One region of the Streptomyces sp. NPDC005438 genome, then DNA from elsewhere that is predicted to be linked to it. Evidence: riboswitches for the same ligand, from Rfam matches in the RefSeq annotation. Region 1 holds a riboswitch; each other region holds the start of a gene.
What was found. A riboswitch is a leader RNA that binds a small molecule or an ion and turns the genes downstream of it on or off. The one in region 1 is predicted to bind thiamine pyrophosphate.
Positions count from the first base shown of each region.

Region 2: linked by a shared signal. The riboswitch ahead of ABZT14_RS23960 (thiamine ABC transporter substrate-binding protein) and the one ahead of thiC (phosphomethylpyrimidine synthase ThiC) in region 1 are both predicted to bind thiamine pyrophosphate.
Region 3: linked by a shared signal. The riboswitch ahead of thiO (glycine oxidase ThiO) and the one ahead of thiC (phosphomethylpyrimidine synthase ThiC) in region 1 are both predicted to bind thiamine pyrophosphate.

Region 1 covers NZ_JBEXEP010000004.1:301,660-308,101, reverse strand. Annotated here, with positions in the region: gene ABZT14_RS11625 (sigma-70 family RNA polymerase sigma factor) at 1-229, shown strand, start outside; gene ABZT14_RS11620 (methylated-DNA--[protein]-cysteine S-methyltransferase) at 229-975, shown strand; gene ABZT14_RS11615 (winged helix DNA-binding domain-containing protein) at 972-2,084, shown strand; gene ABZT14_RS11610 (phospholipase) at 2,550-2,981, shown strand; gene thiC (phosphomethylpyrimidine synthase ThiC) at 3,785-5,572, opposite strand; TPP riboswitch at 5,565-5,701, opposite strand; gene ABZT14_RS11600 (YibE/F family protein) at 5,899-6,442, shown strand, end outside.
Region 2 covers NZ_JBEXEP010000014.1:62,842-69,283, forward strand. Annotated here, with positions in the region: gene rlmN (23S rRNA (adenine(2503)-C(2))-methyltransferase RlmN) at 1-802, shown strand, start outside; TPP riboswitch at 856-965, shown strand; gene ABZT14_RS23960 (thiamine ABC transporter substrate-binding protein) at 1,022-2,062, shown strand; gene ABZT14_RS23965 (iron ABC transporter permease) at 2,224-3,831, shown strand; gene ABZT14_RS23970 (ABC transporter ATP-binding protein) at 3,832-4,872, shown strand; gene ABZT14_RS23975 (hypothetical protein) at 4,910-6,142, opposite strand; gene ABZT14_RS23980 (ATP-binding cassette domain-containing protein) at 6,124-6,442, opposite strand, start outside.
Region 3 covers NZ_JBEXEP010000003.1:208,798-215,239, forward strand. Annotated here, with positions in the region: gene ABZT14_RS09160 (transglycosylase SLT domain-containing protein) at 1-380, opposite strand, end outside; gene pknB (Stk1 family PASTA domain-containing Ser/Thr kinase) at 951-2,843, opposite strand; gene ABZT14_RS09170 (thiazole synthase) at 2,936-3,793, opposite strand; gene thiS (sulfur carrier protein ThiS) at 3,797-3,997, opposite strand; gene thiO (glycine oxidase ThiO) at 4,024-5,226, opposite strand; TPP riboswitch at 5,223-5,335, opposite strand; gene ABZT14_RS09185 (FAD-dependent oxidoreductase) at 5,453-6,442, shown strand, end outside.

The DNA of each region.
Region 1 (6,442 bases):
CGCCGTCCGGGACGCGGCGCTCTGGGACGCCCTGCGACGGCTCCCCGACCGCCAGCGACGCTCGGTCGCCTACCACTATCTGGCCGGCCTGCCCTACAAGGAGGTCGCCCGGCTGATAGGGGTCAGCCCGGCGGCGGCACGCAGGGCGGCGGCCGACGGCGTGCGGGCTCTGCGCGGTGTCGAGGCACTCACGGACGAGGCAGCGGGGGCTGAGCGAGGGAGCACATGATGGAGTCAGAGAAGCCGGACGCCGTGGAGGGCCAGGCCCTCGACCCGAGCCCGATGATCCCGTGGGAAGCCGTTGACGCCACCGACCCCATGGAGTTCCCGGACGAGATGGCGCCGACCGAACCCGAGGACCCTCTGGACGGCGCGGCACTGCGTCGGCTGGAGCATCTGTTGGACCCCCGCACCAGGGAGATGCAGCGCTTGTACGACCAACTGGCGGCCAGGGCGACGGCCGAGAAGCTCACCGACATCACCTACAGCACCGTGGACACCCCGGTGGGCAGTCTGCTGCTGGCCGCCACCGAACGGGGACTGGTCCGGGTCGCCTTCGAACGGCAGGACCACCAGCGGGTGTTGGAGCAACTGGCCCAGGACGTCAGCCCCCGGATACTCGCCGAACCCAGCAGACTGCGGGAGGCCACCCGACAGCTGGACGAGTACTTCTCCGGCGACCGGACCACCTTCGAACTGCCCCTGGACCTCAGGCTGCCGACGGGGACCTTCCGGCACGCGGTGCTCCACCACCTCCCGGACATCCGGTACGGGCAGACCGAGAGCTACACCCAGGTCGCCGCGGCGGCCGGCAGCCCCCGCGCGGTACGGGCCGTGGGCACCGCCTGTGCCAACAACCCCCTGCCCGTGGTGGTGCCCTGTCACCGGGTGGTCCGCTCCGACGGCTCCTGGGGCCAGTACGCCGGCGGCGCCGAGGCCAAGCGCACCCTGCTGGAGATGGAGGCCGCCGCGTGACCCCCGGTCCCACACCCCTGGGGTCGGGGGAGGTCGACCAGCGACTGGCCCGAGCCCGGGCCCAGGTCCTGGCCCAGGGGGCGCGTGCGGCTGACGTGGCCGAGGTCCTCACCCGGGCCGGCCCGCTCCAGGCCCAGGACCTGTGGGCCATGGACCTGGCCCTGAGGGTGCGGGCCCCGGGCCTGACCCGACCACGGATTCGGCACGCCCTGGAAGGGGAGCGACTGGCCGTCAGAGCCTGGCTGATGCGCGGCACCCTGCACCTGGTCCCCTCGACCGACCTGCGCTGGATGCTGCGCCTCTTCGCCCCGCTCCACCAGCGGGCGGCCCAACGGCGGCTGCGCCAACTGGAGCTGGACCCGCCACTGTGCCGTCGGGCCGAGCGACTGATCGTCTCCGCCATCACGGACGAAGGCCCGCTGACCCGGGCGGAGTTGACCGGGCATCTGGGTGCCCTGGGGGTGCCCGACCGAGGTCAGCAGGCGATCCATCTGATCCGTTGGGCCGCCCTGTCCGCAGCGATCTGCCACGGCCCGCTGAGGTCGGGGGAGCAGACCTTCGTACTGCTCGACGACTGGGTGCCGGACCAGGGACCCGGATACGAGGGAGAGCGGGCGGACATCGAGCTGGCGGCACGGTACGCCCACGCCTTCGGCCCGGGAGCCACCGCCCAGGACTTCGCCGACTGGTCCGGGCTGCCCCTGCCCCGTAGCCGCACGGCGTGGGCGGCTACGGACACCTCGGGCGAGGAGCGGCGCCCAGCGGACGAGCCCGGTGCCGGCAGCGGGCTTGCCGGGGGAGAGGACGGGGCCGCTCCCGATGTGCGGCTGCTCCCCGCCTACGACAACTACCTCCAGGGGCGGCGAGGACGCGAGCTGTCGGTGCCCTCGCCCCAGCGGAAGCTGGTGTGGCCCGGCGGTGGGGTGATCCGACCGACGGTGCTGGTGGACGGGCTCGCTGTCGGCACCTGGTCGGGCGGCACCCGGGGCAGGCTCCCCGAGGTTCAACCGTTCCCCGAACGGCCCGCCTTGGCGCCTCGTACGGCCGAGGGGATAGCGGAGGAACGGGAGGCGGTGGCCCGGTTCTCGGGGGACGACTCCTCCCCCTGAGGTCGTGCCAGCGACGGGGGGTTGATCGGTCTTGACGGTTGGGCTGGCCCTGGCCCCGGCCCGTGACCGTGCCCCGACCTCTGTTCGCGGCTCTCCGACCGACCATCTCGTACGCGCCCCTCAGCGGAGAGAGGGCCGCTCGCGGAGTTGGGTCGACGACATTCCTCCGCACCTCAGGTCACCCCTTCTGACCTGCTGACTTCTGCTTTCCGTGGGAGCTCAGGGCGCCTCCGGTCCCTTGGTTCCTCAGCACAGGTCAACGCCGCTCGTCCAGATGACGGGCGTTCGGGAAATAGGCAGCGACTTCCCTTGTCGCTGGACTGGTCAACGACGGGAGATCTGTCATGCTCATGTGGATTCGGCCCAGCACTGCCCAAGGGGCCGCCCCCACACGGAGGTTCAGGAATGCGACGCAGAACGACCGGCCGTCGAGTCACCGCCGGACTGACCGTCCTGTCCGCGGCGATGTTGGCGCTCATGGGCACCGCCACCAGTGCCTCGGCCGCCCCCGCCGACAAGCCGCAGGTGCTCTCCAGCTGGACCCAGACCAGCGCCAGCAGCTCCAACGCCTTCCACAACGCCCGTGGCAACCAGGGGCAGTGGGCCGACTACGGCTTCGACTGGTCCACGGACAAGTGCTCCTCCTCCCCGGACAACCCGCTGGGCTTCCCGTTCGAGAACGCCTGCATCCGTCACGACTTCGGTTACCGCAACTACAAGGCCGCCGGTCAGTTCCCGGCCAACAAGGACCGTCTGGACAGCGCCTTCTACGAGGACCTGAAGCGCGTCTGCTCCCAGTACAGCGGGGCCTCCAAGACCTCCTGCAACGCTCTCGCCTGGACCTACTACCAGGCGGTCAAGAACCTCGGGCTCAAGGAGTCCGAACTGGTCGGCTGACCCCGCCTGAGCCACCGGGGGTGGGACGCCGCGAAGGCGGCACCCCACCCCCTCGCCGTCCCCAGGGCACCCCCGTCACCCCCGAACACCGGCCGCTCCACAGCCCCTTGACCCCTCAACCTGCCGTGGGGGCCGGGCCCTCCGTCGCCGCAGCGACCGAGGCGAAGTCCTGTCGCGGAGGACCGACCGCCCCACCCCGTCGCGCCGTCATCCTGGCGCGGGCCACGGGCTGGCCCCCCGATCCGGGGTGCGCCCGAAGTCGCCCAACCGCCCACGGCCACGTACTCCTCGACGAGTCACGCACCTCTCCACAGCCGGCGAACGCCACCACGTCCCGTCGGGCCGGCCGGCGCCCCTCTCCCGACCGACGGCGGCCCCGGCCGCCTCGACCGGAAACGGTCCGAGGGCTCACCGAAGCACCCGAGGCGGTCCACCCCACAGGGCCGAGCCCTACCAGCGAGCGCCCCAGACCATCTGGGAGGACTCTCGGGGAGGACGCCGCCCGCAGAAGGCACCCCCAGGCGAACGGCCGCCGCTTACCGCCGGGTTGCCGGGGCAACCCAGCGGTAAGGGCTCTCGCCCCACCCATCCCCATGACGCCTCGTGGCGCACCCACCCGCCGCCACAGGACCACCCGCACCGACCCGGCAACCGGTCACCACCCCGGCCCCACTCCCCGTGGGGCCTGCCGCGGACAGGCCCGCCACAGGAGCGAGAGGACCCGACGACACACGGACGCCGCGTCACCCGACGAGTCGCGGGCCCACGTCCAGCCAGTCGGCACACGGCGGATGGACGCCGCGTTACTCGGCCAGCGGCAGGTGGACGCGGTGGCCGGACTCGGCGAACTCCCGGGACTTGGCGAGCATTCCGGCCCGGATCTCCTCCTCACTGGCGGGCTCCCCCGAGGACTCCCCGGGGGCGTACTTCTCGTTGATGTCCCTGCTGATCCTCATCGAGCAGAACCGGGGACCGCACATGGAGCAGAAGTGGGCGGTCTTGGCCGGTTCGGCGGGCAGGGTCTGGTCGTGGAAGGAGCGGGCGGTGTCCGGGTCCAGGGACAGGTGGAACTGGTCCTCCCAGCGGAAGTCGAAGCGGGCCTCGGACAGGGCGTCGTCCCACTCCCGCGCGCCCGGGTGGCCCTTGGCGAGGTCGGCGGCGTGAGCGGCGATCCTGTAGGTGATCACCCCGGTCTTCACGTCGTCCCGGTCCGGCAGGCCCAGGTGCTCCTTGGGCGTGACGTAGCAGAGCATCGCGGTGCCCCACCAGCCGATGACGGCCGCACCGATGGCCGAGGTGATGTGGTCGTACCCGGGGGCGATGTCGGTGGTCAGCGGGCCCAGTGTGTAGAAGGGCGCCTCATCGCAGATCTCCTGCTGGAGTTCCACGTTCTCCCGTATCCGGTGCAGGGGTACGTGGCCAGGGCCCTCGATCATCGTCTGCACCTCGTGGGAGCGGGCGATCCGGTTCAGCTCGCCCAGGGTGCGCAGTTCGGCGAACTGGGCCTCGTCGTTGGCGTCGGCGACGGAGCCGGGGCGGAGGCCGTCACCGAGGGAGAAGGTGACGTCGTAGGCCCGCAGGATCTCGCACAGTTCCTCGAAGTGGGTGTAGAGGAAGCTCTCCCGGTGATGCGCCAGGCACCAGGCGGCCATGATCGAACCGCCCCGGGAGACGATGCCGGTGCGGCGGCCGGCGGTGAGCGGGACGTAGCGCAGCAGTACGCCGGCGTGGACGGTCATGTAGTCGACGCCCTGCTCGCACTGTTCGATCACGGTGTCCCGGTACACCTCCCAACTCAGCTCCTCCGCACGGCCGTCGACCTTCTCCAGCGCCTGGTAGAGCGGCACCGTGCCGATCGGCACCGGGGAGTTGCGCAGCACCCACTCGCGGGTGGTGTGGATGTTCCGGCCGGTGGACAGGTCCATCACGGTGTCCGCGCCCCAGCGGGTGGCCCAGGTCATCTTCTCCACCTCCTCCTCGATCGAGGAGGTCACCGCGGAGTTGCCGATGTTGGCGTTGACCTTCACCAGGAAGTTCCGTCCGATGACCATCGGTTCGGTCTCCGGGTGGTTGACGTTCGCCGGGAGTACGGCCCGGCCGGCGGCGATCTCGTCCCGCACCACGGCGGGGTCGAGGTTCTCCCGCAGGGCCACGAACTCCATCTCGGGGGTGATCTCGCCCCGGCGGGCGTAGGCGAGTTGGGTCACCGCGCGGCCGTCACGCGCCCGGCGGGGCTGGCGGGGGCGGCCGGGGAAGACGGCGTCGAGGTCGCGCAGTCCGCCCCGGGGTGAGGTGTGCCGTATCCCGTCGTCCTCGGGACGGGGGCTCCGGCCCACGTACTCCTCGGTGTCTCCCCGGGCCACGATCCAGTGGGCGCGCAGCGGGTGCAGCCCGCGCCGTACGTCGGTGGTGACCAGGGGGTCGGTGTACGGGCCGGAGGTGTCGTACAGGGTGACGTCCCGGCCGTCGCTCAGGTGCACCCTTCGTACCGGTACCCGCAGGTCCGGCCGTGAGCCGGACAGGTAGTCCTTGTGCGAGCCGAGGGCCGCCGCGTCCTTGGACGCGGGCAGCCCGGTGTTCTGCGTGGTCATCAGACCCACTCCCTACGCCGGCATTACCCGGTAACAGGTTCGGCGGTCGACGCAGCTGTCAGCTCCGCGGTGTTCCGCGGCGGTCAGCGTCCTCTCAGCCCCGTGCTCGGAGCTCCCGCGATGTGACGGTGCGGTCGGGCGGGCCCACTGGCCCACCCGGCCGTTCGGCCAACCCGAACGCTAGCGCCTCTCCCCCGCGCCGCGCCAGGGCCACCCCCGGTACGGGAGGCGGCGCGGCCCACGGGAGGCGCCTGGTCGGCGCCCGGACGACCGGCCGAACCGGGCGCGGACACGGTGCCCGGGCCCGGGCTTGCGATGATCTGTGGGTGGACCCATCCCAGCACCAGCCCAACGATCCGTCCCCCGCCGGCCCGCACGGCCACCACCATCACCACGGGCCGGCCCAGCCGGTCTCCCGTCACCTGCGGAAGGTCATCGCGGCCGTACTGGTGCCCTTCGCGGTGCTGGTGACCGTCGGGCTGGTGGTGCTGTGGCCCGGGGGCGTACCCGAGAAGGGGGAGAGCACCGGCGTCGGCTTCGACCGCCCCAACTTCCGTGCCACGGTGACCAAGTTGGAGCAGGTCGACTGCGAGGACGTCAACGCCCGGCCGGAGCCCCAGCCGGGGGAGCAGCCGGGCGGGGGGACCGACAGCCGGGCCCGGGGCACCTGCCAGAAGGCCACGGTGCGGGTGGACGAGGGCAAGGACAGCGGTCGTACGTTCACCGAGGTCGTCACCCCGGACGCCACCCGCAAGTACACCGCCGGACAGGAGGTGGTGGTCGCCTACTCGGCGAAGGCGCCCAAGGAGTTGCAGTACAGCGTGGTGGACGTGGGCCGGGACCTGCCCATGTGGCTGCTGGCCGCCCTGT
Region 2 (6,442 bases), on a different contig from region 1:
GCACGACGGCACCTTGGTCGAGTCGGTGCTGATGCGCTATCCCGACCGCGTGACGATGTGCATCAGCTCGCAGGCCGGCTGCGGGATGAACTGCCCCTTCTGCGCCACCGGGCAGGCCGGCCTGGACCGCAACCTGTCGACGGCGGAGATCGTGCACCAGATCGTCGAGGGGGTTCGGGCCTTGCGCGAGGGCGAGGTGCCCGGTGGGCCCGCGCGACTCTCCAACATCGTCTTCATGGGCATGGGGGAGCCCCTCGCCAACTACCGTCGCGTCGTCGACGCCATCCGGCGGCTCACCGACCCCGAACCTGACGGACTCGGTCTCTCCCAGCGCGGCATCACCGTCTCCACGGTCGGCCTGCTACCGGCGATGCTCCGTTTCGCCGACGAGGGCTTCAAGTGCCGGCTGGCGGTGTCCCTGCACGCCCCCGACGACGAACTGCGGGACACCCTGGTCCCGGTCAACACCCGCTGGAAGGTCAGTGAGGTGCTCGACGCCGCCTGGGAGTACGCGCGCAGCTCGGGTCGGCGGGTGTCCATCGAGTACGCCCTGATCCGTGACATCAACGACCAGGCATGGCGGGCCGACCTGTTGGGGCGGCTGCTCAAGAACAAGCGGGCACACGTCAACCTCATCCCGCTGAACCCCACCCCGGGTTCCCAGTGGACCGCCTCCCGTCCCGAGGACGAGCAACAGTTCGTCCGGGTCCTGGAGTCACATGGAGTTCCGGTGACGGTGCGTGACACCCGCGGCCAAGAGATCGACGGCGCCTGCGGACAGTTGGCGGCGACGGAGCGGTAGACACCCCGCGAAGTCCGCCAGGACCGCGCTGGTACGGTGGCCCTGGTTTATCGAAACACCGACAGGGGAGCGCAAGCGGCGCTGAGAGTGCGGCGAGACAAGGCCGCAGACCCTCGAACCTCGCCCGGGTCATGCCGGGTAGGAAGTTCGGTCACTCTCTGCTGTTGTGCTGCGCCCGGAAACAGAGGCTGCAGCGTGAAACACATCGTCACCACTCTCGTGATAGCCACGGCCGTCAGTCTGGTCGCCGGCTGTGGAGCACTTTCGGACGAGGGAGACGACAAGAAGACCGTCAGGTTGGTGACACACGACTCGTTCGCCGTGTCCGACCACGTACTCAAGGAGTTCAAGAAGCGCACCGGCTACACGGTCAAGTTGGTGACGGGCGGCGATGCCGGCTCGGCCACCAACCAGGCCGTACTGACCAAGGACAACCCCCAAGGCGACGTGTTCTTCGGCGCCGACAACACCCTGGTCTCCCGGGCGCTGGAGGCGGACGTGTTCGCCTCGTACCAGGCGAAGGGACTGGACCACATCCCCGAGCGGTTCCGCCTCGACGCCGCCAAGCACCGGGTGACACCCGTGGACTACGGCGAGATCTGCGTCAACTACGACCGCGAGTACTTCCGCAAGAAGAAGCTCGATCCCCCCGAGACACTCGACGACCTGGTCAAACCGCGATACCGCGACCTGCTGGTGACGCAGAACGCCGCGACGTCGTCGCCGGGTCTGGGGTTCCTGCTGGCGACCGTCGCCGAGTACGGGGAGTCCGGTTGGCGTTCGTACTGGAAGAAGCTCAAGGCCAACGGCGTGGAGGTCGTCGACGGCTGGGAACAGGCGTACAACGACCGCTTCTCCGGTGCGCGAGCCAGCAAGGGCAAGGGCGACAAGCCCCTGGTCGTCTCCTACGCGTCCAGCCCGCCGGTGGAGGTGCTCGACGTCAAGCCGGAGCCCGAACAGGCGCCAACCGGGGTGTCCAAGGGCACCTGCTTCGAACAGGTCGAGTTCGCGGGTCTGTTGAACGGAGCCGACAACCCCGAGGGCGGGAAGAAGCTGCTCGACTTCCTGGTCGACCGCACTTTCCAGGAAGACCTGCCCCTCCAGATGTTCGTGAACCCGGTACGGAAGGACGCGAAGCTTCCCAAGCTGTTCACCAAGTACGGCGAGAAGGTCGAGGACTCGGCGACGATGCCACCGAAGCGCATCACTGAGCGTCGTGACGGATGGATCAAGGCGTGGACCGCGCTCGTGGTCCGGTGAGTACTGACACACGCGGAACTCCCGCTCCGACGGCGCGACTTGGCAGCGCCGTCGGAGCGGAGCCCGTCGTCGCCGACCAACCGGGTTCCCTGCCTCCAGGGCCGGACCGACGCTCGGCGGCGGGGGAGCCGCGCCGTGTTCTGTCCCCCCGGGTCGTCCTGATGGTGGTCCCGCTGGCCTTCTTCGGCGTCTTCTTCGCCTACCCGGTGCTCGCCATCGTGGCCCGGGGGCTCCGCCCGGAGGGTCACTGGGACCTCGGTCGGATACCGGGGATCGTGACCGACCCCCAGGTGCTGGACGTCCTGTGGTTCACCACCTGGCAGGCCCTGGTCTCGACGCTGGTCACACTTCTGGTGGGGTTGCCGGGTGCGTACGTGTTCGCGCGCTTCGAGTTCCGAGGGCGGCGTCTGCTGTACGCCCTGATCACGGTCCCGTTCGTGCTGCCCACGGTGGTCGTGGGGTCGGCCTTCCTCGGCCTGCTCGGACGGGGTGGGCTGCTGGACAGTTGGTGGGGCGTACGCCTGGACACCAGCGTCTGGGCGATCGTGCTCGCCCACGTGTTCTTCAACTACGCGGTGGTGGTGCGCACCGTCGGCGGGCTGTGGGGTGCACTGGACCCCCGCCAGGAGGAGGCCGCGCGGCTGCTGGGAGCGAGCCGTTTCGCGGCCTGGCGCAGGCTCACGCTCCCCGCACTCGTGCCCGCGCTGTCCGCCGCCTCGTTGATGGTGTTCCTGTTCACCTTCACGTCCTTCGGCGTGATCCAGATTCTGGGCGGTCCCCGCTTCGCCACCCTGGAGGTGGAGATCTACCGCCAGACCTCCCAGTTGTTGGCTCTGCCCACGGCGGCGGTGCTGACGTTGGTGCAGTTCGCTGCCGTGGCCGGTCTGTTGTTGCTGCACGCGTGGACGGTGCGGCGCAGGGAGTCCGCGCTGGGACTCGTCTCCAGCACGGCGGCCCGGCGCCGTCCACGCGGAGCGGGAGACCGGGCCGTACTCGGCTTCGTCCTCCTGGTGGTCCTCGTCCTCGTCCTCGTCCCGCTCAGCGCACTGATCGAGAGATCGCTGCACAGTTCCGACGGCTACGGATTCCGCTTCTACCAGGCGTTGCGTTCCACGGACAGCGGGACCTTCACCGTCGCCCCGCTGGAAGCACTGGGCAACTCCCTGCTCTACGCCGGAGTGGCGACGGTCATCGCCCTGTTCGTCGGAGGGCTGGCCGCCGCCGCGCTGACCGCCAGGGCGGGGAGGTTGGTACGGGGGTTCGACATGCTGCTCATGCTGCCTCTGGGAACCTCGGCGGTCACGGTCGGTTTCGGCTTCCTGATCGCGCTCGACGAGCCCCCACTCGACCTCAGGTCGACCTGGCTGATCGTCCCCCTGGCCCAGGCACTGGTGGGGGTGCCCTTCGTGGTGCGTACCGTCCTTCCCGTGCTGCGCGCCGTACAGCCCCGACTACGCGAGGCCGCCGCGCTGTTGGGGGCTTCGCCCTTCCGGGTGTGGCGTGAGGTGGACCTCCCCATGGCACGGCGCGCGTTGGTCGTCGCCGCGAGCTTCGCCTTCGCCGTGTCGCTCGGGGAGTTCGGCGCGACGGTGTTCATCGCTCGTGCGGACAACCCCACCATGCCGGTCGCCATCGCCCGACTCCTCGGACGAGCCGGTGAGATCAACTACGGACAGGCCATGGCCCTGAGCACTCTGCTGATGGCGCTGTGCGCGCTGACCCTCGTGCTGTTGGACCGTCTACAGACCCGCCACCTCGGGGAGTTCTGAATGCTACGTCTGGAAGAGGTCACGGTCGGGATCGGTGACGTCGAAGTGCTCCACGAGGTGCGACTCGACGTCTCAGAGCACCAGATCCTCTCCGTGCTGGGACCGAGTGGCAGCGGGAAGTCGACGCTGCTCCGTGCGGTAGCCGGACTTCAGCCCCTGACCCGAGGCAGGATCCTGCTGGAGGACAGCGACCTGTCGGGTGTCCCACCGCACCGTCGTGGTGTGGGGCTGATGTTCCAGGACCAGCAGCTGTTCCCCCAGCGCGACGTCGCCGGCAACGTCTCCTTCGGCCTGGACGTACGCCGTGTCTCCAGGAGTGGGGTGAGGCAGCGGGTGGACGAACTGCTGGGCTTGGTCGGACTGTCCGGCGCGGGAGAACGGGAGATCTCCACGTTGTCCGGCGGGGAGCAGCAACGGGTCGCGCTCGCCCGCGCGCTCGCTCCGCAACCCCGTCTGCTGATGCTCGACGAACCCCTGGGACAACTCGACCGGGGGCTTCGCGAGCGACTGGTCATCGAACTGCGCCAACTGTTCAAGAACCTGGGCACCACGGTGCTGGCGGTGACCCACGACCAGTCGGAGGCTTTCGCCCTCGCCGACCAGGTCGCGGTGATGGACCAGGGACGGGTGCGTCAGGTCGGTAGTCCGTGGGAGGTGTGGAGCCACCCGAACTCCGAGTTCGTCGCCCGCTTCCTGGGGTTCGAGAACATCGTCGAAGCCACCCTGAAGGGCGACCGGGCCCTCACCCCCTGGGGCAGTCTTCCGCTGCCCGAGAAGGCGGAAGAGACAGGTGAGGGGAGGAAGGTACTGGTCAGGCCGGGTGGGGTACGCATTGGCCCTCGCGAACCTGGGCTGCCTTGCCGGGTACGGGCTCGGGTGTTCCGGGGCGACCACGTGCTCGTCCACCTCCTTCCCCTCAGCGGCCCACCTCTCCAGGCTTCCTGCTCGTTGCGTGAGGCGGCGGAACTCCCCGAGGAGGTGGGCGTGACCTTCGACTCCCAGGAGGTGGTGCCGTTGCCCGCCTCTTCGTTGCCCACGTGACGTACCAGTCCGTGTGCGCGGCTCCGGGACGAAGCGGTCAGAAGGTGAGTGCGGTGAGCCGCCCCACCGTCCAGGCGAGTGGGGCCATCACCGCGAGAGGGACGAACACCTGGAGCACCTGGGCCTTCAGGGCCAACGACCAGCGTGCTCCGATCCTCCGCACCAGGGCCACTGTCGAGGCCTGGGATCTGCGTGACTCGGCGACGGTGGCGACCACGCTCACCGTCACGCAGGACACGATCAGTGCGGCCGCGAGCCCGGTGAGGGGGCCGAAGGCGCCATGGTGGATCTTCTGGAACTCCCGGGCCGCGAACGCGGCTGCCCCGACGGCGCACAGAGTACCCAGGGCGTATCCCGTGGGGTGGGCCTCCGCGTACAGCAGACGGCCGGTGACCAGTCGTGTGGGTCCCGGCCGGCAGATGGTGAGAAGCCGACCGCACATGGCGACGACGCCGGGCCCGACCATGATCAGGCCGGCGAAGGTGAGAAGCCAGCTCGCTGACAGCGGGGGGACAAGCGATGGCAAACCGTCGTGGATGTCGGACGCGCCTCCCAGGGGGCGCGGGTTCACATCCTTGGTGAGGGAGCCCCACGCGAGTCCCGCCGCGATCAGGGCCACGCCCCAGGGGAACCTGGCGAACTGCCGACCGGGAGTCGGCTCCGTCCGCGCGGCGTCGTCGCGGGAACGGGACTCGCCGGAGTGCTTTTCCGCGAGTTCCTGTGCGGTGGTAGCCGTGCCCCTCGTCTCGCGCCGTGCCCGTTCACGTCCCCGCATCGTCCACGCACTGCCGAGTGCCGCCAGGAGAGGTGGTACGAGGAGCAGGGTGAGGGTGCCCGCCAGCGGCAGGTGACGTTCGGCGGCGAGGGCATCCGCTAGCGCCCCGTCGAAGGGGGCGGCGCCCCACTCGCCGCGGAGGAACAAGCAGACGAGCAACGTCAGCAGACTGCCCAGGGAACAGGTCAACCAGGTGGAAACCGCCGCGAGGAGGGGCAGGCGGGGAGGGCCGAGCCCCGCCGCGGTGAGACCTCGTCGCAGGGCGGGGCCCAGGTCGAGGCGTACCAGGCAGGCGGCGAGCTGGACCATGGCCATCGTCGGTAGCAGGCACCACAGCAGCCGTGCTGTCGCCTCGTCGGCGCGCTCTGGATGGTCGAGGCCGTATCCGAGTGTGGTGAACAGCAGGAAGGCCACGACCATGCTGGCCGCCAGGACGACGGTGCGCCGGACCAGTGCGAGGGGTGTAGCGCCTCGGATCAGGCGGAGAGTGAGCATGTCGTCCTGCTCTCGCGGGGCGTCACGGAGTCGGGGTGGATGCGACGGCCGTCCATCAGGGCCAGTTCGCGGTCGGCCAGGGTGGGTCCGACCATCTCCTGTTCCGTACTCAGCAGGGCGTCGTGGGTGGCCATGACACAGGTGATCCGGTGGGAGCGTGCCGCGGCGGTGAGGGTACGCAGCACCTGGGCGCGGTCGGTGGCGTGCAACGGCGCGGTGGGTTCGTCCGCGAACAGCACTGAGGGCTCGTGGGTGAGGGCCCGGGCGATGGCCACGCGTTGGCGTTCCGCCTGGCACAGG
Region 3 (6,442 bases), on a different contig from region 1:
ACGGACTGCTCGCTGACGCTGGCCTTCTGGCCCTCGACGTTCGCCGCCTTGACGCTGAAGGAGACGGCCGAGCCCGCCGACTGCGGGGTCTTGACGTCGTCGCCGTTGCTGGCGGGGGCCAGCGCGAGCACTATCGCGGTGGCCCCGGCGGCGGCCACGCCGGCCGAGTACTTCTGCCCCTTGCTGAGGCGGGCGAACTGGCCCTTGGCGAGTCGGGTCTGGCCGAGGGACTTGAACTGGTCGTATCCGAGGGACTTGAAGCGGTCGTAGTCGAGGTTCCTCAACTTCTCGTCCCGGAGGTTCCTCAGCTTCTCCTGTCCGTTCTTGAGCTTGTCGTGTCCACGGTTCTTGAGGGCAGTGAAGTTCTTCAGAGCGGGCATTCGTGGGGACCTCTTCCAAAAAGCGGTTGTGTCGCAGTGGCCGCTACGGCGGGGGATGCCGAGTTCCGTTTCACGGCGCCGTGCGACGAAGCAATTTGTAGAGGGCTGGAAAACCCAGATCAAGAATGTGACGTACTATCCCGACTCGTGGCGCAGTGCGTGGTGAAGTACCCTTCGGGCCGGCAATGCGCCCGCGCGGAGGGGGTCGAATTCCAACTAGCCGCGTTCGTAAGTGATCTGGGTCCTATGCGCGGCGTCACAGTGGGCCGGGGGTTTGAAATCCGGTGGGTGGATCGCCGGGCGCGGAGGGTGACCGAAAATCGTGGTCTACGGGATGCGCTCGGGCCCATGTTCGGACAAGGGTTAAATGTCCGTTCTGTTATGAATTACCCCAGGTCGTGCGGTGGGTCCGTCCCGGGCCGTCTCCGCGTCACGGTGGGGCGGCCCCGCCCCTGGTTCACCCTGGGCGACCAAAGGGGTACCCCAGGTGGCGGCAATCCCCGTTCCAGGTCGGTTAGTAGAACCGGACGAGTCGAAGAGGAGCCCGAACAGGGGTGAATGGCGCGCGGCTCACCGCAGCCAGACGGTGACCTCCGAACCCCGGGGAGCCGTTCCGCCGCCGTCGGGGGACTGGTTGAACACCTTGTTGCCGAAGAAGATCCGGTTGACGTTCACCGTGAACCCGGCCGCCTGGAGCTCGGCCACCGCGTCGTCCCGCTGGCGGCCCTCCACGTCGGGGACCGTCACCATGTCCGGGCCCTTGGAGAGGGTCAGGGTCACCGTCTGCCCCCGGGCGGCGTCACTGCCGGCGCCCGGGGACTGCCTGGCCACCGCGCCCTTCTCCCGCTCGGAGAAGACCCGCTCCTCGGCGATCCGTACCCGCAGGCCCTGGTCCTCCAGCGCCTCGCGGGCCTCCTGCTCCTCCTGCCCCAGCACCGAGGGCACGGGCACCGGCCGTCCCTGGGAGACGGTGAGCGCCACCGCCGTACCGGGACGGCGTTCGGCGCCCGGCTTGGGATCGGTGCGGACCACGGCGCCGAGGGGGACCTCCTCGTTGAAGGCCTTGCGGACCACCCCGGGCACCAGCCCGGCCTTGCGCAGCTGCCTCTTGGCGCTGGCCAGCTTCGCCCCCCGGATGTCCGGGACCTCGGCGATACGCGGGCCCCGGGAGACGGACAGGGTGACGGTGTCCCCCTCGGTGACCCTGGCCCCGGGCCTGGGGTCGGAGGAGATGACCTTGCCGCGCTCCACGGACTCGCTGTACTCCCGCTTCACCCGGGGCTTCAGCCCGGCGTCCTCCACGGCGCGGGTGGCGGCCTTCTCCGACTTGGCCAGTACGGCCGGGGTGTCGGTGTAGCGGCCGGCGGTGAGGTACCAGACGCTCCCGGCCACCAGCAGCAGCGCCAGCACTCCGGCCGTCACCAGGGCCCAGGGGCGGCGGTACCAGTCGCCGTCACCGGAGAGGAAGCCCGGCAGGGTGAGCCGGGAGCCGGTGCCGGACGGGGGAGGGGTCCCGTGGGCCGCCCCCGTGGGCCGGGGGATCACCGAGGTGGCCTCCGGGCCGGCCGGCGCGGTGGCGCCCAGCCAGGCGCTGACCCGGCGCAGCTCGGCCAGGAAGGCCCCGGCGTCCTGGGGGCGGCGTTCCGGGTCGCGGTCGGTGGCCGCCCGTACCAGGGCGTCCACCTCCTCCGGGATGCCCGGCACCAGGGTCGAGGGAGGGCGTACGTCCTCCTGGAGGTGCTGGTACAGCACCTGGGCGGGGGTCTCCCCGTTGTGCGGCTTGGTGCCGGTGAGCATCTCGAAGAGCATCACCCCGCACGCGTAGACGTCGGCGCTGGGGGCGGCGGTGCCGTCCTGGATCTGCTCGGGCGCCAGGTAGGAGACGGTGCCCATGATGGTGTCCGAGGACGCCGAGGAGGTGTGGGTGTCGACCGCGCGGACCAGGCCGAAGTCGGCGACCTTGATCACGTCGGTCGAGCCCGTCCGGGCGGGCAGGGGCGTCTCGTCGCCGTGCCCGATCAGCACGTTCTCCGGCTTCATGTCCCGGTGGACCAGCCCGGCCTGGTGGGCGGCGGAGAGGGCGGCCAGTATCGGGTCGAGGACGCGCAGGGCCGCCTGTGGGGTCAGCCGGGTGTGCTGGTGCAGGGTGTCCCGGAGGGTGCCGCCGGGGACGTACTCCATCGCCAGGTAGACCAGGTCCTCGTCCTGGCCCTGGTCGAAGACGCCCACCACGTGGGGGTGGGAGAGTCGGGCGACGGACTTGGCCTCGCGGATGAACCGCCGTACGAAGGCGCGGTCCTGGACCAGGGACCGGTGCATCACCTTCAGGGCGACCACGCGGTCGAGCCGGGTGTCCATCGCGCGGTACACGGTGGCCATCCCGCCCACCGCGACGCGCGACTCCACGCGGTAACGATCGTCGACCAGTCGCCCCACAAGGGGGTCCTCCAGGGTCCTATCCACGGCCGGCAGTCTACGAGCAGCCTTTACCCGCTGGTCAGTTCGGTCCGTTCTGCGAAGTGACTGCAGCCGAACGGTGACAGGCCCCGGGGGGGTCAGTCGAAGGCCGGCCGTTCGGGGTCGAGCACGGCCCGCCCCTCCTCGGGGGAGGAGGCCTGGGCGAAGTGGCGGCGGGGGATGCGTCCCGCCCGGTGGGCCAGCCGTCCGGCGGTGACCGCCTCCCGCATCGCCCGCGCCATCAGGGCGGGCCGCTGGGCGCGGGTGACGGCGGAGGCCAACATCACGGCCGCGCAGCCCAGTTCCATCGCCAGGGCCACGTCGGAGGCCGTACCGGCGCCGGCGTCCAGGATCACCGGCACGCTGACCCGCTCGGTGATCAGGGCGAAGTTGTGTGGGTTGCGGATGCCCAGCCCGGAGCCGATGGGGGAGCCCAGCGGCATCACGGCGGCGCAGCCGACGTCCTCCAGCCTGCGCGCCAGCACCGGGTCGTCGTTGGTGTACGGCAGCACCGTGAAGCCCTCGTCCACCAGCTGTTCGGCCGCGTCCAGGGTCTCCACCGGGTCCGGCAGCAGGGTGCGCTCGTCGGCGATCACCTCCAGCTTGACCCAGTCGGTGCCCAGCGCCTCCCGGGCCAGCCGGGCGGTGAGCACCGCCTCTCCCGAGGTGTAGCAGCCGGCGGTGTTGGGGAGCACGTCGATCCCGTTGCGGCGCAGCACCGACAGCACCGACCCCCGCACTCCGGGGTCCAGCCGCCGCATGGCGACCGTGGTGAGTTCGGTGCCCGAGGCCAGCAGGGCGTCCTGGAGGACCTCCAGGCTGGGCGCCCCTCCGGTGCCCATGATCAGCCGGGAGCCGAAGACGCGGCCCCCCAGGTGGAAGGGGTCGTCGGCCGCCTCGGGTGTCCGGGGCCGCCCGGTGTCGTACGGCGGGGCGGCGGGTGTCGTGGGGCGCATCGGTCAACCTCCCTGTACGGCGGTCAGCACCTCGATCCGGTCCCCCTCGACGAGGGTGACCGCGCGCCACCGTCGGCGGGGCACCACGGTCTCGTTGACCGCGGCGGCGACCCCCGAGGGGGCGGAGGTGAGGTGGGTGACCAGGTCTTCGAGGCTGAGGCCCGGGGTGACGTCCCGGGGCTGGCCGTTGAGGGTGACCGTCATCCCCGGGGCGGGGTGGTCGGGGGTGGTCATGGTGTGGCCTCCGAGGGGGTCGTGGGCCGGTGTGCGGAGAAGCGGCGGGCGTCGAAGGGGCGGGCCACCTCGGGGAGTTCGCCCCCGGTGAGGACCTCGGTCATCACCTCGCCGGTGAGCGGGGTCAGCAGGACCCCGTTGCGGTGGTGGCCGGTGGCCAGGAGCAGGCCGGGCAGTGTGGTGCGGCCCAGCAGGGGGCCGTTGTCCGGGGTGCCGGGGCGCAGCCCGGCGTTGGTCTCCCGCAGGGGCAGTTCGGTGACGCCCGGTACCAGTTCCCGGGCGTCCCGCAGCAGTTCGTAGACCGCACCGGCGGTGACCGTGGTGTCGAAGCCCTGTTCCTCGCTGGTGGCTCCGACGACCAGTTCCCCGTCGGCGCGGGGGACCAGGTAGACGCTGCCACCCCGGACCACAGCCCGGACGGTACGGGACAGGAAGGGGCGGGCCTCGGGCGGTACCCACAGCCGCAGTACCTGGCCCTTGACCGGGCGTACCGGGGGCAGGACCTCGGGCGGTACCCCCTCCAGCCGGCCGCTGAACGCCCCGGCGGCCAGCACCAGTTGCTCCGCCGCGAGGACGGTGCCGTCCTCGGCGGTCACCTCCCGGGCGCGGCTGTCCTCCACCCGTACCCGTCGGGCGGCGGACGGATGGAAGGTGACCCCGGCGGTCACGGCGACGTCCAGCAGGGCCCGGCACAGTCGGCGGGGGTCCAGCTGGAGGTCGCCGGCCGCCCGAAGGCCGCCCCGTACCGAGGGGGCCAGCATCGGTTCCAGCCGACGGCACTCCCGGCCGGTCAGCCACTCCGCCTCCAGGCCCAACCTCCGCTGGAAGGCGTGCAGTTCACCGAGTTGGGCGCGGTCGTCGGCGTCCAGGGCCACGGCCAGGGTGCCGGTGTCGCGGTAGCCCACGTCCCGGCCGGTCAGCTCGGCCAGTTCCCGTACGAAGTCCGGGTACCGCTCCACGGCGGCCAGGTTGAGGGCCAGCAGGGGTTCCTCGCCGTAGGTCACCTCGGTCACCGGGGCCAGCATCCCGGCCGCCACCCGGGCCGCGCCCCGGCCGGGTTCGGGGTCCAGCACCACCGCGCGCAGCCCGCGCTGTGCCGCCCTCCAGGCGGTCACCAGTCCGATGACCCCGCCGCCGACCACCGCCACGTCGGCGGTGCGGGTGGGGGGCTCGGGGAGTGGGGGTGTCTCGCCGGGCATGGAAAACCGCTCCTCCCTTCGCCGGAATGACCCGGATCAGGTTCGTACGGTCGGAGGCCGTCCAGCCTCCCTCTCAGCCCGGTGCGCCCGGGCTCCCGCGTGGTGTGCCTCGGCCAGCCTACTGCGGTCGAACCGGCGCTGTCAGGCGCGGGCCGACCCGAAGGCGACGGTCAGGGCGCCTTCGGGTCGGGCGGGCGAGGTGGCCGCCGGTGCGTAGGGTTGCAGTGTGAGCGAGAGTCAACGTGGACGTGTCGTGATCGTGGGCGCCGGGATGGCCGGGGTGCAGACCGCCGTCCACCTCCGCCAGCTGGGGTTCGACGGGCCGGTCCGCCTGCTGGGCGCCGAGCCCCATCCCCCCTACGACCGGCCGCCGCTGTCCAAGGCGGTGTTGCTGGGGCAGGCCGAGGAGTCGGCGTTCGAGGTGGACTTCGCCGCCCTGGACGTCGAGCTGGAGTTGGGGCGCGAGGTCACCGGGCTGCGGGCGGACCAGCGGCTGCTGGTCACCGACGCCGGCCCGGTGGCGTACGACTGGCTGGTGCTGGCCACCGGGGCCGTTCCGCGCGCCCTCCCCGGGGCGGAGGACACACCGGGGGCGTACCCGCTGCACACCCTGGACGACGTGGTCCGGCTGCGGCCCCTGCTGGCCGAGCGGCGCCCGACGCTGGTGGTGGGCGCCGGCTGGATCGGCGCGGAGTTCACCACCGCCGCCCGCACCGCCGGTTGCCCGGTCACCGTGGTGGAGGCGGGCCCCCACCCGCTGCCCGGGGTGCTGCCGGCCGAGGTGGCCGAGCCGATGCGCCGCTGGTACGAGGAGGTCGGGGCGACCCTGCTGACCGGGCGCCCGGTGCGTGCCGTACACCGGCACGGGGTCACCCTGGAGCCCGAACCCGGCGCCGAACCGGGGGAGTTGAGCGCGGACGCGGTGGTGGTGGGCGTCGGCTCCCGGCCGGCCACCGACTGGCTGGCCGGCTCCGGTGTGGAGCGGGACGGGGCGGGCGCGGTGACCGCCGACGCCTGGCTGCGGACCTCGGTGCCCGGGGTGTACGCGGTGGGGGACTGCGCCTCCTTCCCCTCGGCCCGGTACGGGCGCCGGCTGCTGGTCCACCACTGGGACAACGCCCTGCGCGGCTCCCAGGTGGTGGCGGCCAACCTGCTGGCCGAGTCGCGGGGGGACACCGCCCTCGCCGAGGGCGTCCGCTACGACCCGGTGCCGTAC